Regions from separate parts of the Thermoanaerobacterium calidifontis genome, predicted to be linked through region 2. Evidence: a T-box and tRNA genes for the amino acid it is inferred to sense, from the RefSeq annotation. Region 2 holds a T-box; the other holds one or more tRNA genes.
The links. The T-box of region 2 lies ahead of pheS (phenylalanine--tRNA ligase subunit alpha). A T-box ahead of a tRNA ligase gene usually reads a tRNA of that ligase, here a tRNA-Phe.

Region 1 (8,602 bases), 1.3 Mb from region 2:
CACAAACCGACACAGGTAGGCGAGGAGAGAATCCAAAGACGAGCGGGAGAACCCTCATTAAGGAACTCGGCAAAAAGACTCCGTAACTTCGGGAGAAGGAGTGCCGAAAGGCCGCAGAGAAGAGGCCCAAGCGACTGTTTACCAAAAACACAGGTTTCTGCTAAGTCGAAAGACGAAGTATAGGAGCTGACGCCTGCCCGGTGCTGGAAGGTTAAGGGGAAGGGTCAGGAGAAAATCCAAAGCTCTGAACTTAAGCCCCAGTAAACGGCGGCCGTAACTATAACGGTCCTAAGGTAGCGAAATTCCTTGTCGGGTAAGTTCCGACCTGCACGAAAGGCGTAACGACTTGGGCGCTGTCTTGAAGGGGGACCCGGTGAAATTGTAGTACTCGTGAAGATGCGAGTTACCCGCGACAGGACAGAAAGACCCCATGGAGCTTTACTGCAGCTTGTCACTGAATTTTAGTAATATCTGTACAGGATAGGTGGGAGGCTAAGAAATATGGGCGCCAGCCTATATGGAGCCGACGTTGGGATACCACCCTGATATTACCGAAATTCTAACATAGGAGCCGTAAACCGGCATATGGACACTGACAGGCGGGCAGTTTGACTGGGGCGGTCGCCTCCTAAAAAGTAACGGAGGCGTCCAAAGGTTACCTCAGCGCGGAAGGAAATCGCGCGAAAGAGTGCAAAGGCAGAAGGTAGCCTAACTGCGAGAAAGACAATTCGAGCAGGGACGAAAGTCGGGCTTAGTGATCCGGCGGTAGAGAATGGGATTGCCGTCGCTCAACGGATAAAAGCTACCCTGGGGATAACAGGCTGATCTCCCCCAAGAGTCCACATCGACGGGGAGGTTTGGCACCTCGATGTCGGCTCATCGCATCCTGGGGCTGAAGTAGGTCCCAAGGGTTGGGCTGTTCGCCCATTAAAGCGGTACGCGAGCTGGGTTCAGAACGTCGTGAGACAGTTCGGTCCCTATCCGTCGCGGGCGCAGGAAATTTGAGAGGATCTGCCCTTAGTACGAGAGGACCGGGGTGGACAAACCGATGGTGTACCAGTTGCAAAGCCTTTTGCACAGCTGGGTAGCCAAGTTTGGAAGGGATAAACGCTGAAAGCATCTAAGCGTGAAACCCACCTCAAGATAAGATTTCCCATCCGAAAGGAGTAAGACACCTTGAAGAAGACGAGGTAGATAGGCCGGAGGTGTAAGAGTAGAAATACTTTCAGCTGACCGGTACTAATAAGTCGAGGACTTGACCTTTAGCATTGTGCAGTATTCAAAGTTCATTTAAGAAAGCATAAATAGAGAAAAAATCTATCAAAAGCGAACGATTAATGAAGCTTTCGTGATATATCACGATGAATGTAGCGTAGTTTGGCGTATGAGCGAAAGCGAAAGCCGTCACAACGTATAGACGGCGTTAGCCAAAGTAGCGAAATGAATCGATGATATATAGAAAGCGAAATTTGTGAGCGTTGATAAGATTTTTTCAGAAGAATATGCAAAGAAAATGAACGAAAGATTTCCGGTGGCAATAGCGGAGGTTAAAAACCCGTTCCCATACCGAACACGGAAGTGAAGCCCTCCAGCGCCGATGGTACTGATTACTCGGGAGAGTAGGTCGCTGCCGGATAATATATTCCTCAGTAGCTCAATGGTGGAGCAACCGGCTGTTAACCGGTAGGTTGTAGGTTCGAGCCCTACCTGAGGAGCCAATACGTGGCCCCGTGGTCAAGTGGTTAAGACATCGCCCTTTCACGGCGGTAACATGGGTTCGAATCCCGTCGGGGTCACCATAAATTGAGGGCCTTTAGCTCAGTTGGTAGAGCGGTCGGCTCATAACCGATTGGTCCGGGGTTCGAGTCCCTGAAGGCCCACCATAAGTTAATAGATATTGCGGCCCAATAGCTCAGTTGGTTAGAGCGCCAGCCTGTCACGCTGGAGGTCGAGGGTTCGAGCCCCTTTTGGGTCGCCATTATTATACATAATTTTAATACGCCTCGATAGCTCAGTCGGTAGAGCAAGGGACTGAAAATCCCTGTGTCAGTGGTTCGATTCCACTTCGAGGCATTAATGAAAAAAAGAGTTTTAGCATTTGTGTTGAAACTCTTTTTTTTATTAATATCATTAACCTATAAAGAATTTCATCTTTTGTAAAGATTTTTTAGTTTTTTTATATCAAATACAGATTATTTTTATTCGCATTTTCTTATTTCTTTCTTTGAGTTACAAATTCATTTATGAAGCTTGTTGCTAATGATTTCTTAGTTTCGCATATATTTTGTATACAAAAAAGGGCATCGATAAAATCTCGATACCCTTAAATCCTCCAAAACCCAGAGCTGGCAAAGGGACTTGAACCCTTGACCTGTTGATTACGAATCAACTGCTCTACCGACTGAGCTATGCCAGCACCACACTAATATAATATATCATGAAAATTGATTTTTATCAAGTATCTATTTTGATAAATGGAAATATAGATTGGGTAACCATCAAAATTAAAGTCTAATGAATGGATATTGATATAAAATAGATAATTATTATTGGCTAATAAAAAATGTCTAATTTCTTGACTTTTAAAATTTAGAGTATCATAATAGAAGTTAGGATAATTATAAATGAATTAAAAGTCAGAGGGGGTCTATATAATATGAACACTAATTTTACTTATTTTATGCCGACAGAAATTATTTTTGGACCAGGCACACTGGAGAAGCTAGCTACTGTTAAATTGCCAGGTAAGAAAGCTTTGCTGGTTATAGGCAGCGGCAATTCTATGAGAAGGCATGGTTATTTGGATAGAGTTATTAATTACTTAAAACAAAATGGGGTTGATTACGTCGTCTATGATAAGATATTGCCTAATCCAATTGCGGAGCATGTTGTGGAAGGAGCAGAAGTGGCAAAAGACAATGGATGTGATTTTGTCATAGGATTAGGAGGCGGTAGTACAATAGATTCATCAAAAGCAATAGCTGTCATGGCCAAGAATCCAGGTGATTATTGGGATTACGTCTCTGGAGGCAGCGGAAAAGGCATGGAAGTTAAAAATGGTGCATTGCCTATCGTTGCTATCCCTACGACGGCGGGTACTGGCACAGAGTCTGATCCGTGGGCTGTTGTGACAAAGACAGAGACAAATGAGAAGATTGGGTTTGGATGTAAGTATACATATCCTACACTTTCAATCGTTGATCCTGAATTAATGGTGTCAATTCCACCGAAATTTACTGCTTATCAAGGCATGGATGCATTTTTCCACTCAGTAGAAGGATATTTGGCGACTGTTAATCAGCCAGGAAGTGATGTTTTAGCGCTTCAATCCATAAGCCTTATTACAGAGAACCTTCCAAAAGCTGTGGCAGATGGCAATAATATGGAAGCTCGTACTGCGTTGGCGTGGGCAAGTACCGCTGCAGGCATAGTAGAATCACTGTCATCGTGCATTTCTCACCATTCCTTAGAACACGCTTTAAGTGCATATCATCCAGAGATACCGCATGGTGCTGGACTTATAATGCTTTCGGTGTCTTATTTTAGCTTCATGGCTTCAAAAGTTCCTGAAAGATTTGTAGATATAGCAAAAGCAATGGGTGAGGAGATAGTTGGAAATACTGCAGAAGAAAAAGCCATGTGCTTTATAAATGGGCTTAAAAAATTGATTAAAAATATAGGAATGGAAGATCTAAGCTTGTCAAGCTTTGGAGTAACTGAAGATGAAGCGACAAAATTAGCGAAGAATGCTATGGATACAATGGGTGGATTGTTTAATGTCGATCCATACAAGCTATCATTAGATGAGGTAGTATCCATATACAAAAATTGTTTCTAACTGGTTTGAAAGCCGCTTATGCTTATGAATAAAGGCGGCTTTTTGCCATTGTTAAAGAGATAATTTCCTATCTATACTTGACAATATGTTATATTTATTATAAAATAAAAAAGTCGCTGCTGAAGTTAGCAGATATTGTTGGAGGGATACCCAAGTGGCTAAAGGGGGCAGACTGTAAATCTGTTGGCATTGCCTTCGATGGTTCGAATCCATCTCCCTCCACCATTGTGACCCATTAGCTCAGTCGGCAGAGCACCTGCCTTTTAAGCAGGGTGTCCCGCGTTCGAATCGCGGATGGGTCACCATTTTTATTTTAGAAAATATGAGATGAGAGGAGCTTTGAGGCTCCTTTATTTTATTTTTGGTGTTACAAATTTCACTATTTTACGATATAATTTATATATGATTAAGTTCGAGAGGAGTTTTAAAATGTTAATGAGAAAGTTGACTGAGGCTGAAGAAAACTTATTAAAGAAATTTGTGACGAATTTATACGGACCTGTTTATTTTATACATTCGCTTCCAGAATTTATAATACCTCCTATTAATTCAAAAGTAAGCAGAAAAGACACCAGTTGGAGGTTAAACATATTAGAATCGTTGACATCAGGAGATCTTGATATAAGCGATTTTTTAACGACACCAGATATTCCACTTGATGAGGCAATGCAGAAGGCAAAAGCTTTTCATGAAAAATGGGTGGAAAGGTTTGGACATTCGTCTATAGCAGAGCAGAATTTGATGCACTTGTGTATAGAGGATACCTCCAGATTTTTGTCTGGCGATATAGAATTGATGAATAAAAGACCGTCTTACATAGAGTGGAGCCAGAGATATCAAAGACCGAATAGGGACAGATTTGTAATGCCTCCGGAGCTTGAAAACTATCCAGAGTTAAAAGAGAAATTTATAAAAGTATGGAACGTGTCTTTTGATGCTTATGAGACGCTTGTAAGCAAACTTACCGATTATTTGAAGTCAACTATTGAAAAGAATAAACATGAAAGCGATAAAGCGTATATCGGAAGGATAAGTAAGATAGCTTTTGAGGATGCCAGATATGCTTTGCTGCTATCTGCAAAGACCAGCTTTGCTGTGGCGTTAAATGCCCTTGATTTGCAAGATATAGTCAGAAAATTGCAGTCCCATGGCACAAAAGAAGCAGAAATATTGGCAAGAAATATAATTGACGAGGCAGAAAAAATTGCACCAAGCATGATGAGACATTTGAGCCCGTCCAAATATCAATTGACTGTAAATAAAGAAATGGAAGATTTAGTTAAAAAATATGAATTAGAAGATGTACTTACGGATTCGGATGTTACTTTGATTGATTACACAGGTAAAAGCGGTGATATGACTTTCCTCGATATACTGACTATGCATATCATTTTTTCTTACACAGGGAAATCAGTTGAAAGCATTAAAAAAATGGTTATGAAGTTAGGAAGGGATGAAAAGGCGAACATTCTTAAATCAGCTTCTTCTAAGATGGATCAGTTTGATCATCTTATAGAGCCTTTTAGGTCTGTAAGGTACAAATTTCAGGTGAGATTAAGTGAAGCTGCATGGCATCAACTATTAAGGCATAGAATGATTAATTTTAATGCTCATAGGCCGACTATAGAGAACGGGTATACAATACCACCAAATATTGAAAAAGCTGGATGTACAGATGTATTAAAAAATGCCATTGATGAAGCTGAAAAACTATATGTGGAGCTACGTGAAAAATTGCCAGAGACAAGCTCGTATGTAGTTACAAATGCTCATAGGCGGATTGTTCTGATGGATACTGATTTGTGGGCTTTTGATCACTATGCTAATTTAAGATGTACGCCGGAGGCTCAATGGGATATAAGAAACATTTCATTTAAGATGCTTGATTTGATAAAAGAAGCGACACCTGAAGTGGTAGAATTTCTGGCGCGAAGAAAACAGTCGTGAGGTGATTAAATGGAGACTGAGTATAAAGCAATTAGTTTGCCCAAGTTGAATAATCTAAAACCTTCTTTGGAGTCGACGGCTTTGAAGCTTATGGAGGAAGCAGGAGAGCTGGCACAAGCTATAGGCAAATTCAGGGGTCTTAATGGTGAAAGCGTAAAAATGTCGAATAAGGATGTGGCTGAGAAAATATCTGAAGAGCTTTTGGATGTGGCACAAGTAGCTGTATCGATGATGTTTGTCTTAGAAGACCAATACAACATAAGCATAGATGAAAAGCTTAAAGAGCACATTGAAAAATTGAAGAAAAAAGGATATATAAAGTAAATATACGGCAATGCCGTATATTTTTTTTTCATGTGCACATATTAAATTTGAACGATTATGAAAGGAGGAATTAAGTTGCAACAAATTTCCAGCAAAGAATTGATGTACATTGATGATGTGCTTTCACTTCAAGAACACATGGTTAAATGTTTAAATGACAGTGCTTCAAGGCTTAAGGATCAACAGTTAAAAGCTCTGTGTCAAAATTTGGCCGACAGGTGCCAAAACAGTTTTAATTCCATAGCGAAAAATTTAGGATAAGGAGGGATACATATGATAGGTAGCACAGGCATGACAGATAAAGATATAATGATGGGCGTCTTAGGAGATTACAAGCTTGCCATAGAGATGCTTTCACATGCTGCAACAGAAGCAGCTAATGAAAACCTCAAAAGGGATTTTATTAACGCTTTGAATTCTACCTTTGAAGAACAAAAGCAAGTTTGGAACGCCATAAGTCAGAGAGGCTGGTATTCGGTAAAACCAGCGCAGATGCAAGATATACAAGAAGCGAAAAACAAATTTAGACAACCAGCAGGTGTTATGTAAAAAGAAAAAAATGTGGTACAATAATGGAAGTAGTATCTTACTACTTCCATTATTGTATTGTTTAAAGGAGTGATTATTGTATGTACGATCTCATTATACTGGGTGGCGGCCCAGCAGGACTTGCAGCAGGCCTCTATGCTTGCAGATCAAAATTAGATACTGTAATGATAGAGCAAATGTATGTGGGAGGACAGATAGTGACCACATACGAAATAGAGAATTATCCTGGATTTGACGGTATTAGCGGTCCTGATCTTATAAACAAAATGGAGTCACAAGCAAAAAGGTATGGACTGCAGATTTACAATGAAGAAGTCGTCGGCTTAGACATCACAGGCAGCGTAAAAAAAGTCACTACCAACAAGAAGACTTATGAGGCAAAAGCGATTATAATAGCTACAGGTGCTACACCTAAAGAGTTAGGGTTTGATAAAGAGAGAAAATTCAGAGGCTCGGGTGTTTCATATTGTGCTACGTGCGATGGGGCATTTTATAAGGATCAAGTAGTTGCTGTTGTAGGTGGTGGTGATACTGCAATGGAGGACTCAAACTACCTTACGAAGTTCGCTAAGAAAGTTTATGTGATTCATAGGAGAGATAAATTAAGGGCTTCTAAGACCCTTCAAGATAGAGCTTTTGCAAATCCTAAGATAGAGTTTATCTGGGACACTGTTGTAAAAGATATACAAGGAGAATACGGTGTTGAAGGATTAGTCTTAAAAAATGTGAAGACTAATGAGGAAACATCATTAAAAGTTGATGGTGTATTTATAGCTATAGGATTAAGCCCAAATTCAGAATTAGTAAAAGGTATAGTTGATACAGATGAGTATGGTTACATAATAACCGATGAAGACATGAGGACAAATATTCCTGGCGTTTTCGCTGCAGGAGATGTCAGGAAAAAGACATTAAGGCAGGTAGTGACAGCAACAGCAGATGGTGCCATTGCTGCATACGTAGCTGAAAAGTATATAGATAGCCTTTAAAATAAAGCCATCCATTAATGGATGGCTTTATCTATTCTTGATTGTCATCTTCTTTTTTATCGTCTTTCTTTTCACTTTCTTTGTTTTCAGCGTCATCGCTTTGCGCTTTAGTGTCGTTGCTGATTTCAGATTCTTTCAAGGAAGGTATTATTATTCTCTGTCCAGGGTATATGAGGGAAGGGTTTTGAATGTCAGGATTTGCCCTTAATATTGCATCGACTGTAGTATTGAATCTTGCGGCAATACTGTAAAGAGTGTCGCCAGGCTTTACCACGTATACCATTCTGCCTTCTTTATGATGTTCAAATGGTGGATTATATGGCATATTGGGAGCTGTTTTTGGCGGGCATGGTATGACGACAGTCTGACCTGGATAAATCATATTGGGATCCATAAAGTAGTTAGCTCTTAATATTTCATCAAGAGGAACACCAAATTTGTTTGCTATGCTCCACAATGTGTCGCCAGGCTGAACGATGTAATTTGTCGGACATGGCATATTGTACATTGGTGTTGTTGGTATGTTGTAGGTTTCGCCAAATGTGTTATATGCATAAGATGCTTCAGGTGCTGATTTCATTGGGGTATTTCCGCCTGGTATAAAAAGCATTTGTCCTGGATAAATTGTGTATGGGTAAAGTATGTTATTTACGTAAATAATAGATTCATAAGGGACGCCGAATTTTTGGCCTATTAGGTAAATTGTATCGCCAGGCATGACTGTGTAATAGACTCCAGTAACTGGTATTATCAATGTTTGGCCAGGATATATAAGCGATGGATTGACGATGTTGTTTCTTGAAATAATGGCTTCTACAGAAGTATTAAATTTTTTTGCAATTGAGAATAAAGTATCTCCGGACTTTACGACATACGTAAATTCCAATGTAACCATAATTATACTCCTCCTTTCCCTATTCATAATATGTATTTTGAATTTTATGGTGACATAGTT
Region 2 (8,602 bases):
ATGAGTTTAAAAGCTTTATTTTACAAAAACCGTCGCTTACAATTTTCATGAGATTGCCCTTTCTGTCCTTCAAAAAATATTTTCCTTCTTCACATCCTTTTTTATCGCATCCCTTTAAATTTTTCATTGGACAGTATTCCATCGTCAAAAGCGGCAATCTTCCATAAGCAATCGCCTCAAATTTCGCATTGCTTCTTAAGGATATGTCTTCTATCTGATGAATGTTAAGCTCTGGTGATAGTGTAATTGTATCTGCTTTGTCAAAAAAATCAACAGCAAGGCTATTTGAAACGTTCAAATTAAAATCAACGCAAACATCAAGCCCTAATTTTACTGCAGCATCATACAAACCTAAATTAGTCACAAGGACCTTTTTAAATCCCATTTCTTTTATATTTTTTATCTCTCGCTGAAAGTCATCCAGCTCATCCCTCATTATCTGTGGAAATGCCGGGATTATCTCACATTTATCCATGTAACAAATGATATTTTTCAGCACATCGCCATTTAGCCTGTAATTGAAATAGACTCTATCTGCTCCAAGTGCGCACGCTATTTTCACATGTTCTTCTTTTTCAGTGTAAAATGACAATTTCAAATCACTAATTTTATCATTTATTAATTTATTAAGATTTATGTCAATATTTTTAGGACTTCTATATTTTAATTTTTTTGTAATAAGGTCTTCCACCGCTTTTCTTCTGGTCTCTTTTACCTCACTTAACGGCATAAAGAGACCCTCATCCATGTCTACTTCTATGCTTCTTACAAAGAAAGGCGTATCGTTTATTGACGCCACTTTTTCTATCAATGTGTCTTTGTCAACGGCCTTTTTCAATGCCTTAGTTGAGACAATTTTGCTGTCTTTAGAGACACATATGTCGTTATTTTTAATCATTATATTAAGATGTCTATTTTCTTTCATATTTACAAATACATCAACAGGCGACTTTAACTCATTTGACACAGAAAATAGCCTGTTTAATTTTACATCATACGTTTTGTATAATACGTCACCATAATTTACAGGTATTTTTTTAAGCTCTACAACCTGTCCTTTATGTGCTTCATCCACTTTTTTGCCGTCTACTATAAGAACGTCGACTTTATATCCATGTTCACCAGTTTCTGTTGATATGCCATCTCCAACTGATAGACTGTTTGAAAGCGATACTTTTATTTTTTTGCCATCAATGGATATGACTTTGCCTAATGGAACACCTTTATTTTTTGGATTTACGTAGCTCATGTAATCTGGCTTTTTCTCGTACAGATATCCGTTAGAAAAGCCTCTTGTAAATATTCCAGACATCATTTCTTTGTACACGCCTGTGTTGATATTTTCTCCGCTTAAATATGCATCAATGGCTTTTCTGTATGATGCAACGACAGATGCCACGTATTCTTTTTCTTTCATGCGGCCTTCAATCTTAAATGAGTCAATGCCTGACTCTATCATATCCTTTATGTGGTCTATCGTGCATAAATCTGCCATGCTTAATAAATGCATATTGCTGGCAATTGTATTCATCTTGTCATCTAAAAGATCGTATTTCAAGCGACATGGCCCAGCGCATCTTCCTCTATTGCCACTTCTTCCGCCAATTATGCTGCTAAATAAGCATTGACCGGAGTAAGAAACACAAAGAGCTCCATGAACAAATACTTCCACTTCTATGCCAGTCACAGATTTTATCTTTTCAATTTCTTTTAAGCTTAGCTCACGAGGCATCACGACTCTTTTTATCCCTATCTCTTTAGCTGCTTTAATGCTTTCTAAGTTGCTTAAAGTCATCTGCGTGCTGGCATGTATGTCCAACTCAGGATAGAAGTTTTTAAGTAGTTTAACAACGCCAAAGTCCTGAACTATTATCGCATCCACATTTAACTGATACAGATAATCGATGTATTTGAGAAGCAAATCAACTTCTTTGTTAAACACGATTGTATTTACAGTCACATAAACTTTTCTATCTCTCAAATGGGCATACTCTACTGCTTCTTTCAATTCATCTTCTTCAAAATTTGTCGCATATGCTCTGGCGCCAAAAAGCTTGCCGCCAATGTATACAGCATCAGCTCCGTAATTTAAAGCAAATTTTAGCGTCTCCAGGTTTCCTGCAGGAGCCAGCAATTCTACTCTTTTCATCAAATCACCTTATAAAGATATTTATATACTTAGTCTCTTTATTTTAATAGATTTTAACCAACGTCGTCAAATGTATTTATGTATTCCTCCAACTCTTCTCTTGCTGCTTTTAATTCTTCTTTCAACTTTTCAACTTCTTCTGTTAATTCTTCTATCCTTTCATCATCAGCACTTAACCTTGATTTTAGCGATACAATCTCTTTTTTTAAGGCACTGTTTTCTTCCCTCGAGATAAAAAGCTCATCGGCTATGTTAAGAGCCGATAAAACAAGCACCATCTGATTTGAAAGTCTATTGTAACTGCCAGAAATCCCTGATATTACATCGTTTAAATGTTCTGTCAATCTGAGTATATAATCTTCAGGATAGTCTGTCTTCAATATATACTCGTTGCCATTTATATTTACCGTTATCTTCCTTATTTCCATTAGAACATCCCCTCAAACCAAGCATTACTTTATTTATTTCTACAAATCTTTTCGATTTCCTCCTTTATGAAGAAAAAAAGACCATTTCGGTCTTTTTTTATCTTAATTGCGCTCCAAGCTCATCATTCAGACTCTTTACTATTTTGTCATGGACTTTGCCTACTTCATCGTCTGTCAAAGTCTTGTCGTATGATCTGTACCAAATTGAAAATGCCACGCTTTTTTTGCCATCAGGAATATTTTCGCCTTCGTACACGTCAAACAATTTAACATCATCTACAAGTTTCCCGCCAGCTTTTCTTATGACACTTTCTATATCTGCCACAAATGTGTTTTTATCTACCAGCACAGCTATATCCCTTTCAACGGCTGGATATTTTGGCAGCGGCTTGTAGATTTTCTCGTCGTTTGCGTGCTTAAACAAAAGTTCAAGGTTTACCTCTGCCACGTAAACCCTCTTATTTATATCGTAGTTTTCTGCAACATCAGGGCTTAATTCGCCAAAGACGCATATCTTTTCATCCCCTACAATGACATCAGCAGATCTTCCTGGATGATATGCAGGGTTTTGACTTCTTGCGTATTTGACATTCTTTATGTTAAGGACGTCTAAAAGTTCTTCAACCACACCCTTAATCGTCAGAAAATCCACATCATGTCCATACATGGCAATTATACCGCTTTTTATCTCTGTCGGAAGTTCTTCTACAGGCAGCGATTTCGGTATAAAGACTCTCGATATTTCAAATGCTTTAAATTCTGGGACTTTTCGGCTGTAATTTGTGTAAACCACGTTTAGCATGAATGGCAAAAGCGTCGTCCTCATGTAAGCTTGATCCTCTCCAAGTGGATTCATTATTTTGACAGCATTCCTCAAATAGCTGTCATCAGGCAAATTTATCCTGTCTAAATCCTTCATGCCCATAAATGACGTTGTTATGACTTCATTTAATCCGAATGACAAAAATACATCCTTTACGGTATCTTCCAGCTTCTGTTCTCTTGTCTTAACACCTGCTGTAATCTGAGTTCCTTTTAATAAGGTATCTTCTATGTTGTTGTAGCCGTACATTCTCCCGATTTCTTCCGCAATATCTGCCTCACCATCAATATCACTTCTAAATGCTGGCACCTTTACTATCAAGTTTTCGCCATCGCAGATGGCGCCAAAATTCAAAAATGAAAGTATTTCCTTCATTTCTTGGCAAGACAGATTTGTTCCTAAAAGCTTGTTTATTCTTTCATATCGCACACTTAAGACTTTCTCAGTTACAGGTTTTGGATATACGTCTACAAGCCCTTCTAATATCTCTCCGCCGCTTAATTCAACCATAAGCTGTGCTGCTCTATTGCATGCCAAAACCGTAATCTCTGGATCAAGTCCCTTTTCAAACCTTGACGATGCTTCACTTCTAAGGCCAAGTTTTCTCGATGTATACCGTATATTGCTACCTTTAAAATTGGCGCTTTCTATCAATATGTTTACTGTGTCATCCGTTATTTCAGTATTTTGACCACCCATAACGCCAGCTAAGCCTATAGCCTTTTCCTCATCTGCGATTACAAGCATATCGCTATCCAGAATCCTCTCTTTGTCATCGAGAGTTGTAAGCTTTTCGCCTTCTTTTGCCCTTCTTACAATTATATGCCCGTTTTTGACTTTGTCTAAGTCAAAGGCATGTAGCGGCTGTCCCAATTCCATCATAACGTAATTTGTCACGTCAACTATGTTGTTTATGGGTCTTATACCAGCTTTCAACAGCCTCATTTGCATCCACATAGGCGATGGGCCTATTTTTGCATTCCTTATGACTCTGGCAACGTACCTAAAGCACAAATCATCTGCTTCGATTGTTACAGTAGCTGGATTTTTGTCGTCAACTTCTCTTATTTTAACTTCAGGCATCCTGTAGCTTTTTCTGTACGTAGCTGCAGCCTCCCTCGCAATTCCAACTACTGAAAGGCAGTCAGGCCTATTTGGCGTTATTTCAAATTCTATCACATCGTCCAGTTCAAGAGCATCTCTTACATCGTCTCCTAAAGGAAGCTCAGGAAGAATAAATATGCCGTTTCTCTGGTACTCCGGAAGCAAGCTTTCGTCTAATCCCAATTCTTTGGCAGAGCACATCATTCCATTTGATTCAACACCTCTTAGTTTACCTCTTTTTATCTTTACGCCGCCAGGCAGTGTTGAACCATGCAGTGCGACGGGAATATAATCACCAACCTTGATATTTTGAGCGCCTGTCACTATCTGCAATTTTTCTTCCCCTACATCTACGATTCCTATTTGAAGCTTTAAAGCATCAGGATGTTTTTCTAAAGATACAATCTTTCCTATCACTACATTTTTTATCTCTTGCCCGTAACTTTTTATAGTCTCCACCTTTGAACCTGACATCGTAAGATCGTCAGCCAATTTTTTTGCATCAACAGACAAATCTACGTAGTCTTTTAACCATGAATACGATATTAGCATGTCTTAACCTCCTTAAAACTGTTTAATAAAGCGTAGGTCATTTTCGTAAAGAAGACGCAAATCGTCTATCCCATATTTAAGCATAGTTATTCTGTCAAGTCCCATGCCAAATGCAAAGCCTGAATACTTTTCAGGATCGATTCCAGACATCCTAAGCACATTGGGGTGAACCATGCCAGATCCTAATATCTCGATCCACCCGGAATATCCACAAACTCTACAGCCCTTTCCGCCACATGCAAAGCACGATACGTCCATTTCTGCACTTGGCTCAGTAAAAGGAAAATAGTGAGGCCTGAATTTTGTCTTTGTGTCTGAACCAAAAAGCCTTTTGGCAAATAGATTTAAAACGCCTTTCAAATCTCCCATCGTTATTCCTTCATCAACTGCCAATCCTTCTATCTGATTGAACACAGGAGAATGTGTAGCATCTATTTCATCTGACCTATAAACTCTACCTGGCGATATGACTTTTATAGGTGGTTTGCTTTTTTCCATCGTCCTCACCTGAACAGGCGATGTCTGTGTCCTAAGCAAGATGTTTTTAGTAATATAAAAAGTATCCTGCAAATCCCTTGCTGGATGATCAGGCGGAGTATTTAGCGCTTCAAAATTGTAGTAATCAAGCTCGATTTCAGGTCCTTCGGCGATGGAAAACCCAAGCCCTAAGAATATATCCTTTATTTCATCTAAAACTTTTGTCATAGGATGTTTATGGCCTATCTCATGGACTTTCCCGGGCAATGTTATGTCGATATATTCGCTTTTTATTTTTTTCTCTTTTTCCTGTTTCAACACTTCTTCTCTTTTTTGAGTAAGCTCTTTCTCGATCTCTTCTCTTACCTCATTTGAGATTTTGCCAACAATAGGCCTTTCTTCAGGCGATAGACTTCCCATACCTCTTAATATCTTCGTGAGTTCGCCTTTCTTCCCTAAATACTTAACCCTTATCTCCTCAAGTGTCTTTAAACTTTCCGCAGATGACAGCTCTTTTTTGGCTTCTTCAAGTAGATTTCTCAATGTCTCTTCCAAAGAAATACTCTCCTTTCTTTCCTAAATATAATAAAAAAACTCCATCTTAAAAAGGACGGAGATATGACCGTGGTACCACCTAATTTGGCTAAAAGCCCACTCATTTTGATGTAACGGATATAAACCGGTTATGCCTACTATCAGTTCAGCACACTGCTTAAGAGGGAACTTCCATTACGCAGTACCAACAATGCTCTCAGTCTACGGCATCGCCTCCCTGTCGCACTTAAACGTAATGTACTTTACTCTTTCATCGCATTTTTCTTTATTTTTTTGAATATTATATCATCTTTGCGCTATTTTATCAATCTCTGTCTCTCTGATTCATAAAGGCAAATAGATGCTGCCACAGATACATTTAAAGACTCCGCCATGCCATCCATAGGTATTTTAAACGAATCGTCTACAAATTCATCTAAATCACTATTTACGCCTCTTGACTCATTTCCGAAAATAAGCGCTGCATTTTTTGAAATGTCAAAATCGTAGATGTACTTTTCTGCTTTAAGACTTGTAGACAAAATTCTTATGCCATGTTTCTTAAGTACATGAAAAAGCCTTGAAGGCTCTACATCATTTACGACAGGCAAGTGAAATATGGAGCCCATAGTAGAGCGCAATACTTTAGGATTGTATATGTCTACCGTATTGTTTATGGCAAAAATGCCATCTACGTTAAACGCATCTGCAGACCTTATTATTGTGCCTACATTCCCTGGATCTTGCACTTCGTCAAGTATCACGTAGAAGCCGCCTTCTTTAATGATGTCATTCACTTCCCACTTAGGCATCTTGATAACCGCCATAATCATCTGTGGAGCGACAGTGTCAGAAATCTTCTTAAATACCTTTTCATCCACAAAGACGATCTTTTCCTTTTCAATCTGAAAGTCTATATTAAAATCTTCCGAAACCAGCAGGTGTACAATTTCAAAGCCGCTTTTTAATGCTTCAAAAACGCTGTTTTTGCCTTCTACGAAAAACAGCCTTTTCTCATATCTGTATTTCTTATCCGCTAACTTTTTTACATCCTTTATGAACTCATTTTTTTCGCTTGTTATAACCATTTAACATTCACTATCCTGTATATAGGTTAAAACCCGGCATGTACCGGGTATAAGATTATGCATTCAGTTGTTGTTTTGCTATGTTAACCAACTCTGCAAAAGCCTTGTTGTCGTGTATAGCCATTTCTGACAACATCTTTCTGTTTATCTCTATATTAGCCTTCTTAAGTCCATTTATAAACCTGCTATAAGAAATACCATTTGCTCTTGCTGCAGCGTTAATTCTGGCAATCCACAACTTCCTAAAATCTCTCTTTCTTAATTTCCTTCCAATGTATGCATAATTAAGTGACTTCATTACAGCTTGGTTAGCTACTCTGAAAAGTTTGCTTTTTGCACCGTAGTAACCTTTAGCAAGTTTTAATATTTTTTTATGTCTTTTTCTCGTAACTTTTCCTGATTTTACCCTCGACATTTTTATACCTCCTAATTATTTACGCATAAGGAATCAAGCGTTTTATGTTCTTTGCATCGACACCGCTTAAATATGCTATCTTTCTCAAGTTTCTCTTAGTCTTTCTCGTCTTTTTCGTAAGTATATGCCTCTTAAAAGCTTTTGATCTCTTTACTTTACCGTTTTTTGTAAGAGCGAATCTTTTTGCAGCTCCGCTGTGTGTTTTCATTTTTGGCATTTTCGTATCCTCCTCAATTAAACGTTTTTAGGTGCTAATATCATCATCAAATTTCTGCCCTCCATGTTTGGGGCCTTCTCAACATTACCATATTCTTCTAAGCTCTTTGCAAATCTATTTAACAGTTCTTCGGCAAGATTTGTGTGTGAAGCTTCCCTGCCTCTGAATCTTATCGTCACTTTTACTTTATCTCCATCTTTTAAGAACTTCATGGCGCTTTTGACTTTTACGCCAAAGTCGTGTTCTTCAATCGCTGGAGTCATCCTTATTTCCTTTATGTTGATGACTTTCTGCTTCTTTTTAGATTCTTTCTCTTTCTTGCTTTGTTCATACCTGTATTTCCCGAAGTCCATTAATTTGCATACTGGTGGATTTGCCTGTGGTGCAATCTTAACCAGATCGATGTGCCTTTCTAAAGCAATTTTGTATGCCTCTTTTGCTGACATTATACCTAATTGATTACCATCTTGATCAATGAGGCGCACTTCCTTATCTCTAATTTCCTCATTAACCTGCAGCTCCTTGTTAATAAATACGCACCTCCTAAAATATTACAAAAAATAAAGCGGGTATAAACCCGCTTCTTTTTGGCTAAAACAACATTTTACTTTAAACCTGACACCTGCGGTGAAAGGTGAGAAGCGGGTGCTTCTACTTTAAATACATGTTAAATTATAGCACAACTTATCATCTCAGTCAATACCCTTCTCACCACAAGATCAATACTTTTCAACTCTTTTCATATACATATTAAAGTTTTCCACCATGTCCTGCAAGGAATCTCCGCCAAATTTTTTAGTCATTTCATCGGCTAT

Region 1: it encodes a tRNA-Phe, which carries the amino acid that the T-box ahead of pheS (phenylalanine--tRNA ligase subunit alpha) is inferred to sense. The anticodon was not compared.

What each region holds. Positions count from the first base shown of each region.
Region 1 covers NZ_AP042436.1:422,957-431,558, forward strand. Annotated here, with positions in the region: rRNA gene ACZ42G_RS02260 (23S ribosomal RNA) at 1-1,263, shown strand, start outside; rRNA gene rrf (5S ribosomal RNA) at 1,528-1,636, shown strand; tRNA gene ACZ42G_RS02270 (tRNA-Asn) at 1,644-1,718, shown strand; tRNA gene ACZ42G_RS02275 (tRNA-Glu) at 1,725-1,799, shown strand; tRNA gene ACZ42G_RS02280 (tRNA-Ile) at 1,808-1,883, shown strand; tRNA gene ACZ42G_RS02285 (tRNA-Asp) at 1,902-1,978, shown strand; tRNA gene ACZ42G_RS02290 (tRNA-Phe) at 2,001-2,073, shown strand; tRNA gene ACZ42G_RS02295 (tRNA-Thr) at 2,344-2,416, opposite strand; gene ACZ42G_RS02300 (iron-containing alcohol dehydrogenase) at 2,657-3,838, shown strand; tRNA gene ACZ42G_RS02305 (tRNA-Tyr) at 3,979-4,063, shown strand; tRNA gene ACZ42G_RS02310 (tRNA-Lys) at 4,068-4,143, shown strand; gene ACZ42G_RS02315 (FAD-dependent thymidylate synthase) at 4,268-5,785, shown strand; gene ACZ42G_RS02320 (MazG-like family protein) at 5,795-6,109, shown strand; gene ACZ42G_RS02325 (hypothetical protein) at 6,167-6,370, shown strand; gene ACZ42G_RS02330 (spore coat protein) at 6,383-6,658, shown strand; gene trxB (thioredoxin-disulfide reductase) at 6,739-7,647, shown strand; gene ACZ42G_RS02340 (LysM peptidoglycan-binding domain-containing protein) at 7,679-8,542, opposite strand.
Region 2 covers NZ_AP042436.1:1,780,824-1,789,425, forward strand. Annotated here, with positions in the region: gene ACZ42G_RS09350 (U32 family peptidase) at 1-2,149, opposite strand, end outside; gene ACZ42G_RS09355 (cell division protein ZapA) at 2,203-2,577, opposite strand; gene pheT (phenylalanine--tRNA ligase subunit beta) at 2,675-5,056, opposite strand; gene pheS (phenylalanine--tRNA ligase subunit alpha) at 5,069-6,088, opposite strand; T-box leader at 6,137-6,351, opposite strand; gene ACZ42G_RS09370 (TrmH family RNA methyltransferase) at 6,385-7,155, opposite strand; gene rplT (50S ribosomal protein L20) at 7,211-7,570, opposite strand; gene rpmI (50S ribosomal protein L35) at 7,590-7,787, opposite strand; gene infC (translation initiation factor IF-3) at 7,805-8,317, opposite strand; ribosomal protein L20 leader region at 8,339-8,450, opposite strand; gene ACZ42G_RS09390 (chorismate synthase) at 8,507-8,602, opposite strand, start outside.